Terriglobus roseus: one gene and its partner. The main gene of each other region encodes a partner of the protein of the gene in region 2 in a complex. Links are inferred from orthologs where the notes say so. Each region holds a gene or a part of one and is shown on either strand. Other genes may lie near its edges.

What was found. The genes of interacting proteins can lie anywhere in the genome.
Region 1: the proteins of BLT38_RS11555 (region 2) and smc are in contact, whole or in part, in a crystal structure (PDB 3ZGX), measured with the Bacillus subtilis proteins. The link is inferred for Terriglobus roseus from one-to-one orthologs.

What each region holds. Positions count from the first base shown.
Region 1 is NZ_LT629690.1:1,523,434-1,527,866, forward strand. Bases 60-4,422 are described here. They hold smc (chromosome segregation protein SMC), read right to left. Parts: upstream 4,118-4,422; coding sequence 260-4,117; downstream 60-259. Other genes in these bases: BLT38_RS06450 (FAD-dependent oxidoreductase), read left to right, coding at 60-179. Also shown: more of BLT38_RS06450, read left to right, coding at 1-59. UniProt on the Bacillus subtilis protein: Required for chromosome condensation and partitioning.
Region 2 is NZ_LT629690.1:2,773,025-2,775,845, reverse strand. What follows is about bases 70-2,820. They hold BLT38_RS11555 (segregation/condensation protein A), read right to left. Parts: upstream 2,054-2,820; coding sequence 1,085-2,053; downstream 70-1,084. Other genes in these bases: BLT38_RS11550 (ArnT family glycosyltransferase), read right to left, coding at 2,086-2,820; BLT38_RS11560 (cytochrome P460 family protein), read left to right, coding at 560-1,072; BLT38_RS11565 (O-acetyl-ADP-ribose deacetylase), read left to right, coding at 70-502. Outside these bases: more of BLT38_RS11565, read left to right, coding at 1-69; more of BLT38_RS11550, read right to left, coding at 2,821-2,821. UniProt on the Bacillus subtilis protein: Participates in chromosomal partition during cell division. May act via the formation of a condensin-like complex containing Smc and ScpB that pull DNA away from mid-cell into both cell halves.

The sequences.
Region 1 (4,433 bases), 1.2 Mb from region 2 along the record:
AGGATTGGAGGGATCAGCTTTCGGTCTTTGAAGAGGCTATGGCAAAACGCTGCGAAGGCCCGGCCGCGGCAGCAAATGCGGCCATCCTGAAAGCGTTTTCTCCAGATGGATTCACGCATAGCTTCAACATGATGCGGCAGCTTATCCCAAAGGCAAGAGCGTTTCCTGCAAAGTCATAACGCGGTGATACGCATCAGTTTGAAGGGGCCCAGCTTTAGCCGGGCCCCTTCGATGTTTTGGTTTCTGTAGTGGATGGAACTTACGCTACCGCTCGCCGTTCCGCCTTGTTCATGTTTACGCTCACGATCTTGCTCACACCGGGCTCCTGCATGGTGACGCCGTAGATCAGGTCGGCTTCACTCATGGTGCGCTTGTGGTGAGTAATGACCACGAACTGCGTTTCCTTACTCATTTCGTGGATCAGGCGTGCGAATCGGCCCACGTTCGTTTCGTCCAGCGGTGCATCGACTTCGTCCAGCACGCAGAACGGGCTGGGCTGGAACTGGAAGATACCAACCAGCAGCGACAGGGCAGTGAGCGCCTTTTCTCCACCGGAGAGCAGCAGCACGTTCTGCAGCTTCTTGCCCGGAGGCGATGCGATCAGGTCGATACCGCTCTCTGCCGAATTCGATTCGTCAGTGAGCTTCATCAGCGCCTGTCCGCCACCAAACAGCTTCACAAACATGTCGGAGAAGTTCTTGTTGATGATGGCGAACGCCTCATCGAACTTCGTCTTGCTGATCTCGTCAATTTCCTTGATGGAGTTCTGCGTGTTGTCGATGGCGTCCAGCAAGTCTTTGCGCTGAGTCTCAAGGAATCCATGGCGCTGCTCGGCTTCAGCAAACTCTTCCAGCGCCATCATGTTCACCGGACCCATCGCTTCCAGCTTGCCCTTCAGCGTGCGCGTCTCTTCTTCGGCCGTGTCAAGCGCCTCTGCGTTGATGGCCTCAATCGTCGTGTCTGCACGCAGTTCGTCTGCAGGCACATTCAGGTCGTTCAACGACTGCGCTTCCAGATGTTCAATCTCGCTGGAAAGGCGTGCAATCTTGGCCTGCAACGTAGCGCGTTGTTCACGCAGACCTTCAATCTCCGTACGCAGCGTGCGAAGCGTGTTGTTCTTCTCTGCAATCTGCGCGCGTAGAGCAGATGCTTCGGCGGTCAGGCGATTGGCCTCTGCGTTCAGTTGCTCGCGCTGTGCCGTCAACTCTTCCTGCTGAGCCTGTAACGCAACGGTCTCTTCTTCACGACGAGCCTGTTCCGCTGTGGCGCCTGCATTCTGTCCTTCCAGATGATGAATGCGCTGCTGCGTAGTGTTGCGCATGCGCTCATTCTGCTCGAAGTTTGAAGACGCATTGCGGCGACGCTCTTCCAGTCCCGCAAGTGCGGCAGCAGCAGCGGCTGCGGCAGACTGCGCCTCTTCACGCGCACGACGCAGATCATCCGTACGCAGCATCGCTTCGTTGATGCGTACTTCAATCGCTTCGCGCTCGGCGGTCAACTGCGCGGCCTCAGCCTGCTTGCGTTCAATCAATTCCTGACGCTGCGTCCGCGCATCGCGATTGCGTTCTGTGTGCAGCGACCAATCCGCAAGACGACGTTCAATGCGCGCCGCTTCCGATTCCATCTGGCGCAGGGCAGCGCCACTGTTAGCGGCTTCACGCTCGGCATCGCGGCGTTCGTTGCTCTTCACTTCAATGGTCTGCTGCAGTTCCTGAATATCGCGCGTCAATCCCGCAACACCGACTTCGCTTTGCGACAACTCTGCCTGAACCGATTCCAGCTTCGTCTGGATCTCACGCAGTTCGCGCTTCAGAGCCAATGGACCTTCCGCGCGCGCCTTACCGCCGGTGACGGTCACGTTGTGGAACGTTTCGCCCGAAGGAGCGAGGAAGAACGCTTCAGGATTCTGCACGGCAAGTTCGCGTGCAGTGTCGGTGTCAGGAGCGATGTATCCCTCGCGCAGCTTCGGCAGAATCACTTCCAGCGAACGTCCGAAGCCATTCAGTACCTTGATGCAATCCTTCAGCGGACGCGCTCCACGAAGGTCGCTACCTACACGGCTTGCCATGCCTCCGGTGTACGCAGTCGCATTCTCTTCATGCACCAGGAAGGTCGCGCGGCCATCGACGGAAGTCTTTAGCAAACCAATGCCGGCGCTGGCAGAATTCCAATCCTTCACAACGATGTAGTTCAGCTCTTCTTTGAGGAACTCGTCGACGACAGCGCTGTACTCATCTTCCACTTCAAGGAATTCAGCAAGCGTTCCCACCGGGGCAACAGAGGTGCTGACACCATTCGTCTTGAACAGCTTCTTAACCGTGTCGTTGCTGTAGCTGTGGTCGCGGATAAGTGCGTCAAGAGAGTTGCGGCGACCTGTCAGTGTGGCAGCTTCTGCGCGCAGATGATCGCCCTTGCGACGCGTCTCCATCTCTTCGTTGCGCTTGTTGCTCAGCTCAATGCGGAACTCTGCAATCTCCGCTTCCAACCGCTTCAGACGATCGGTGACAGACTCGAAGCTCATGCTCACCTGGCCACGCTGTTTGCCCAGCGCATCCAGTTCAGCCTTTGCCTGTTCGCTTTCGGAAACCAAACGTTGTGCTTCACGTTCAAGCCCAGCAAGCGACTCAGCAGCCTGCGCCTCTTCACGATGCACATTGCTGATGCGCTGCATCAACTGCATGGAATGATGGCGTCCCTGCTGCGCATCGCGATCCGCGGAGTTCACCTCCGCCTGTGCTTCATTCGCTTCTTGCTGACGAGCCTGCGCCGTGTGGCGAGCCTCTTCCGTATCGGCAGTTGCCGTTTCAAGGAACTTTTGCAGACCTTCGCGATCCGCAGCCAGCGCTTCCATCTGGTGCTTCAACTGCGCCAGTTCGTCGGTGCCGCTGGCAATGCGCGCAGCAAGATCGTTGATGCGGTCATGATTGCTGGCAATGCGCGATGTCGCGCGTTCCAGTTCAATGCGTGTTTCGTTGGTGCGACCCTGCGCCACACGAATCTCTTCATCCAGCTCATAGCCACGCGCGACGCTTGCAGAGTGCTCTGCATCCAGCGCTTCCAGCGAAGCAGCCTGTGCATCAATCGTCTCGGTCAGCTTGGCAATCGTTGTTTCCGACGCGTTGCGATCTTCATCGTGCTGCGACAAGCGCGAACGGAGAACAATGCGCAGTTTGCCGCGCAGTTCATCACGAATCTGGCCATAGCGTTCGGCCTTCGCAGCCTGACGCTTCAGTGAAGCCATCTGCCGCGTCACTTCTTCGAAGATGTCATCCACGCGGGCCAGGTTCTGCTTGCTCGCTTCCAGTCGCAGTTCCGCGAGACGCTTCTTCGTCTTGAAGCGCGTGATGCCCGCGGCTTCTTCCAGAATGGAGCGGCGATCCAGCGGTTTGGACGACAGCAACTGACCGATCCGTTCCTGCCCGATGATGGCGTAGTTTTCGCCCGAAAGACCGGTACCGAAGAAGATGTCCTGAATGTCACGCAGGCGGCAGATCTTGCCGTTTAGCAGATACTCCGATTCACCCGAACGGAACAGGCGACGCGTGATGGTGATTTCACCCGCGCGTACCGGAGCGCGGTTAAATTTGCGTCGACGAATTTTCAGAACGACAGGCGCAACGGGCTCACCGTTCTCGTCGGTGGTCGCACTCTGTGGAGCGTCCACTTCAATTTCTTCGGAGTCTTCGCCAACAGGTATCGGACCGGGCTGCGCGTCAGCAACAGCGGCCGCAGTGTCGGCAGAGCGGGCGTCGCGTTCGCTCTGCTCGTCCCAGTCGCTCACTTCCGCGGGACGATTGCCTGCAGACGCAATGCTGATGGCATCGCCACTGTCGCTGGCGTCGTACACATCGGGGTCCACCAGCGTCAGCGACACTTCGGCCATGCCGGTGGGTTTGCGGTCACGCGTTCCGGCAAAGATGACGTCTTCCATCTTGATGCCGCGAAGACTCTTGGCACTCTGTTCGCCCAACACCCATGTGATGGCGTCAGAGATGTTCGATTTGCCGCAGCCGTTGGGACCAACGATGGCGGCAATGCCATTCCCGCTGAGCTGAACGTCCGTGCGGTCGCAGAATGACTTGAAACCGAGAATCTGAACGCGCTTAAGCTTGAGCAAAGGGGGACCTCCGCGCCGCCTGTTCCGGCGGCATCCATGTGTATGACTTGAGGCTAAGCGCCTACAGGGGCGGAATCAAGCGAGATACAGGGTCTATCTTGTGGATAAGAGGTCCCTAAACCCAACGGGAAGGGGTGGCTACGTATATGTGGCGTATTTCGGCTCCCAAACAAATAACCGGGAGAAATGTTTGAAAACAGGAGCACCATTTCGAATCCGGTTCGATAATCGGCATTCTCATACGTCAAAATAGGCGTGATTCAACACACGTTTAAAGAGGGTTCTTCAGAATGCATACCTACACCTGATACATTGC
Region 2 (2,821 bases):
TCTGGCGGACATCACCACCCTGCAGGTAGACGCGATCGTAAACGCCGCAAATCAGCAGCTTAAGGGCGGTGGAGGTGTTGATGGAGCCATTCACCGTGCCGCAGGAGCTCAGGAATTGCTGGCGGCTACGGCAAAATTTGGTGGCTGCGCCACGGGAGATGCAGTTCCCACTCCCGGATTTCGCCTGCCCGCAAAGTGGATCTTCCATGCTGTTGGTCCGGTTTGGAGTGTGGCGCGTGGCGGGTCAGCAGCCGAAGACCGCGCTGACTCGCTTCTCGCGAGCTGCTATCGCCGTTGCATAGAACTCGCTCGCGAACACGACGTTTGTTCCATCGCTTTCCCCGCAATCAGCACGGGCATCTATCGCTTTCCGCCAGATCGTGCCGCGCGGATCGCCGTGGCAACGGTAAACGAAGTACTGGACGAGAGTGGTGTAGAGGAAGTCATCTTCTGTGCATTTAACGACGAGACACACGCTCTCTACTGCGATCTGCTTCGTTGAACCTGTTCATTGCAAAGCCGAACCGGCAAACTAAGAGCAGTACACAGGAAAGTGGATATGAAGAGAGTCACGGCAGCGGTGTTCGGATTGATGTTGATAGGCGGCGTTTCTTTCTCGCCCGCCGTCTATGCGCGGAGTGCAGACGCGCCGGCCATCAACCTTCCCAGCGATTACCGTGATTGGAAGCTGATCTCTGTCGCCCATGAAGCAGGTGCGTTGAACGACATCCGTGCCATCCTGGGCAACGATGCGGCGGTAGCGGCGTATCGCAGCGGTGCGCAAACATTTCCTGACGGAGCCATGATCGTGCGCGTGGCCTGGGCCTACACGCCTTCTGAGGAAAACAACCGCAGCTTTGGTCGTGAGCAGTCCTTCGTCGCAGGAGCGCCAACGAACATCCAGTTGATGATCAAAGATGCTGAGAAGTTCAAAGCAACCGGCGGCTGGGGCTATGCGCAGTTTGCCGACGCGAATGCATCGAACTCCGTGAAAGACTCGGTGAACCAGTGCTTTCACTGCCATCAGGCGGTGCAGTCGCGCGATTATCTCTTCACACGCTATGCACGATAGAAGGCCGAACCATTAGCGCCAGTCGTCGCGCATGCGTTCCTGGTGCGCGAGTACTTCGTCGAAGTTGTCGGTCTTCTTGATCATGATGTCGCCGAACTTATCACCCTGGCGCAGCATGATCGCCTGTAGACGTACAAGTTCCAGCATCGCTAGGAACATGCAGATCAGCGCCTGTTGCGAATGTGTGTTCGCCAGCAGGCGGCGCAGGCTGGTGGGCTTGTCTTCCAGCATCAGGCGACGTTTGGTGTACTCAATCATTTGCGCCACCGTGACCGTCTCTTCGTTCACGTTCAACACAGGGCGTTTGCGCAGGCGATCCAGAATTTCTTGGAACACTCGCGCTAGGTCAGTCGTATCCGCGGCAATCTCGCGTTCCGCGCTGGCCTGTTCTTTAAATTCCTTGATGCCCGGCTGCGTCCACGTTGCGTCTTCAATCTGCTGCTTCTGCATCAGCATCTGCGCAGCAGCCTTGAAGCGCTCGTGTTCCAGCAGACGTTCGACGAGTTCGCGACGCGGATCTTCAATTTCGCCTGCCGCAATGCCAGAGGCTTCGCGCGGCAGCAGCATCTTGCTCTTGATGTGAATCAGCAGGGAGGCGGTGTAGATGAAGTCGCCAGCGGAGTCCACGTCCGTCTGCTTGATCTGTTCCGTGTACATCAGAAACTGCGCGGTGATCTTGGCAATCGGAATGTCGTAGATGTCGATGGACTGCTTACGGATCAGGTCCAGCAACAGGTCCAGCGGGCCCTCATACACCTTGCCCACTGTGAGCATGAACGGTGACTGCGAAACCTCTTCTTTCGAAGGCGTAGGCTCTTTCTTCTTCGCCGGCTTAGGCGGCTCGGGCACGGGCGGAGATTGCAGAACCAGCGGCTCTGCTGCGGGGGCAGCCTGCTCCTCAGCCGCTACGGGCTGTTCCTGTTCCAATTCTGCAGTTGTGTCGCTCACGACATCAGTATCGCCCACCCCGTTGGGTGGCATCATTCTGGGCTGAGGAAAGCTGGGTACGGAATTCAGCGGCTTCGTTGCAGGATGAGAATTTCCCGGCCATACGGCGGCAGCCATGTGCGGTACGGAACTGTCCCAAACGAAGAGGGTTCCAGGCACGGGATGACCTGGTGAGCGAGGAAGAATTCCGGCTTCACCATGGGAGTGCTCTTATAGAAAATTCCGTAGCAGGACTTCGGCAGGTCCGCCGGATAGTCCGGCTGTGTCACCACATGCATCTCTGGCGGGAACGTTACGCGCGGATCAACGATTGTGCCAGCCAGACGGATCTGCGTCATGCCGTTGAATTCGTATCCGGCATTGATGTGTTCCGGAGGGATACCTGCATCGCCCAGTCGTGCCACTGCGGTCAAGCGTGCGCGATGGCTCTCCAGCCAGTCATGCGTTCCCATAACCGCAAACATGCCCCACACGGCCAATGTCGCCCAAGCCATCGTGGGAATGCGTTTTGCTAAGCGTTCCTGATGTAGTCGGAGCACAATCAGTGCTGCTACGGGAATCAGTGGCAGCAGGTAACGATCCAGCACCTGAAACCAGATAGCGCGCGGCACGAGCAAGCCGAGATAACCGACCAGCAGGCCTCCCAACAAAATGATCTGCGAATGCCACGAGCTTGCCTTTGAGGAAGTCTCGGTTGTCTCGAGACGGCGAGCATTCCACAGTGAAGCGGCTCCGGCAATGGCTATGCCAATGATGAGAAACGAACCCACAATGCGAGCCGTGTGCGAGAACAACATTGGC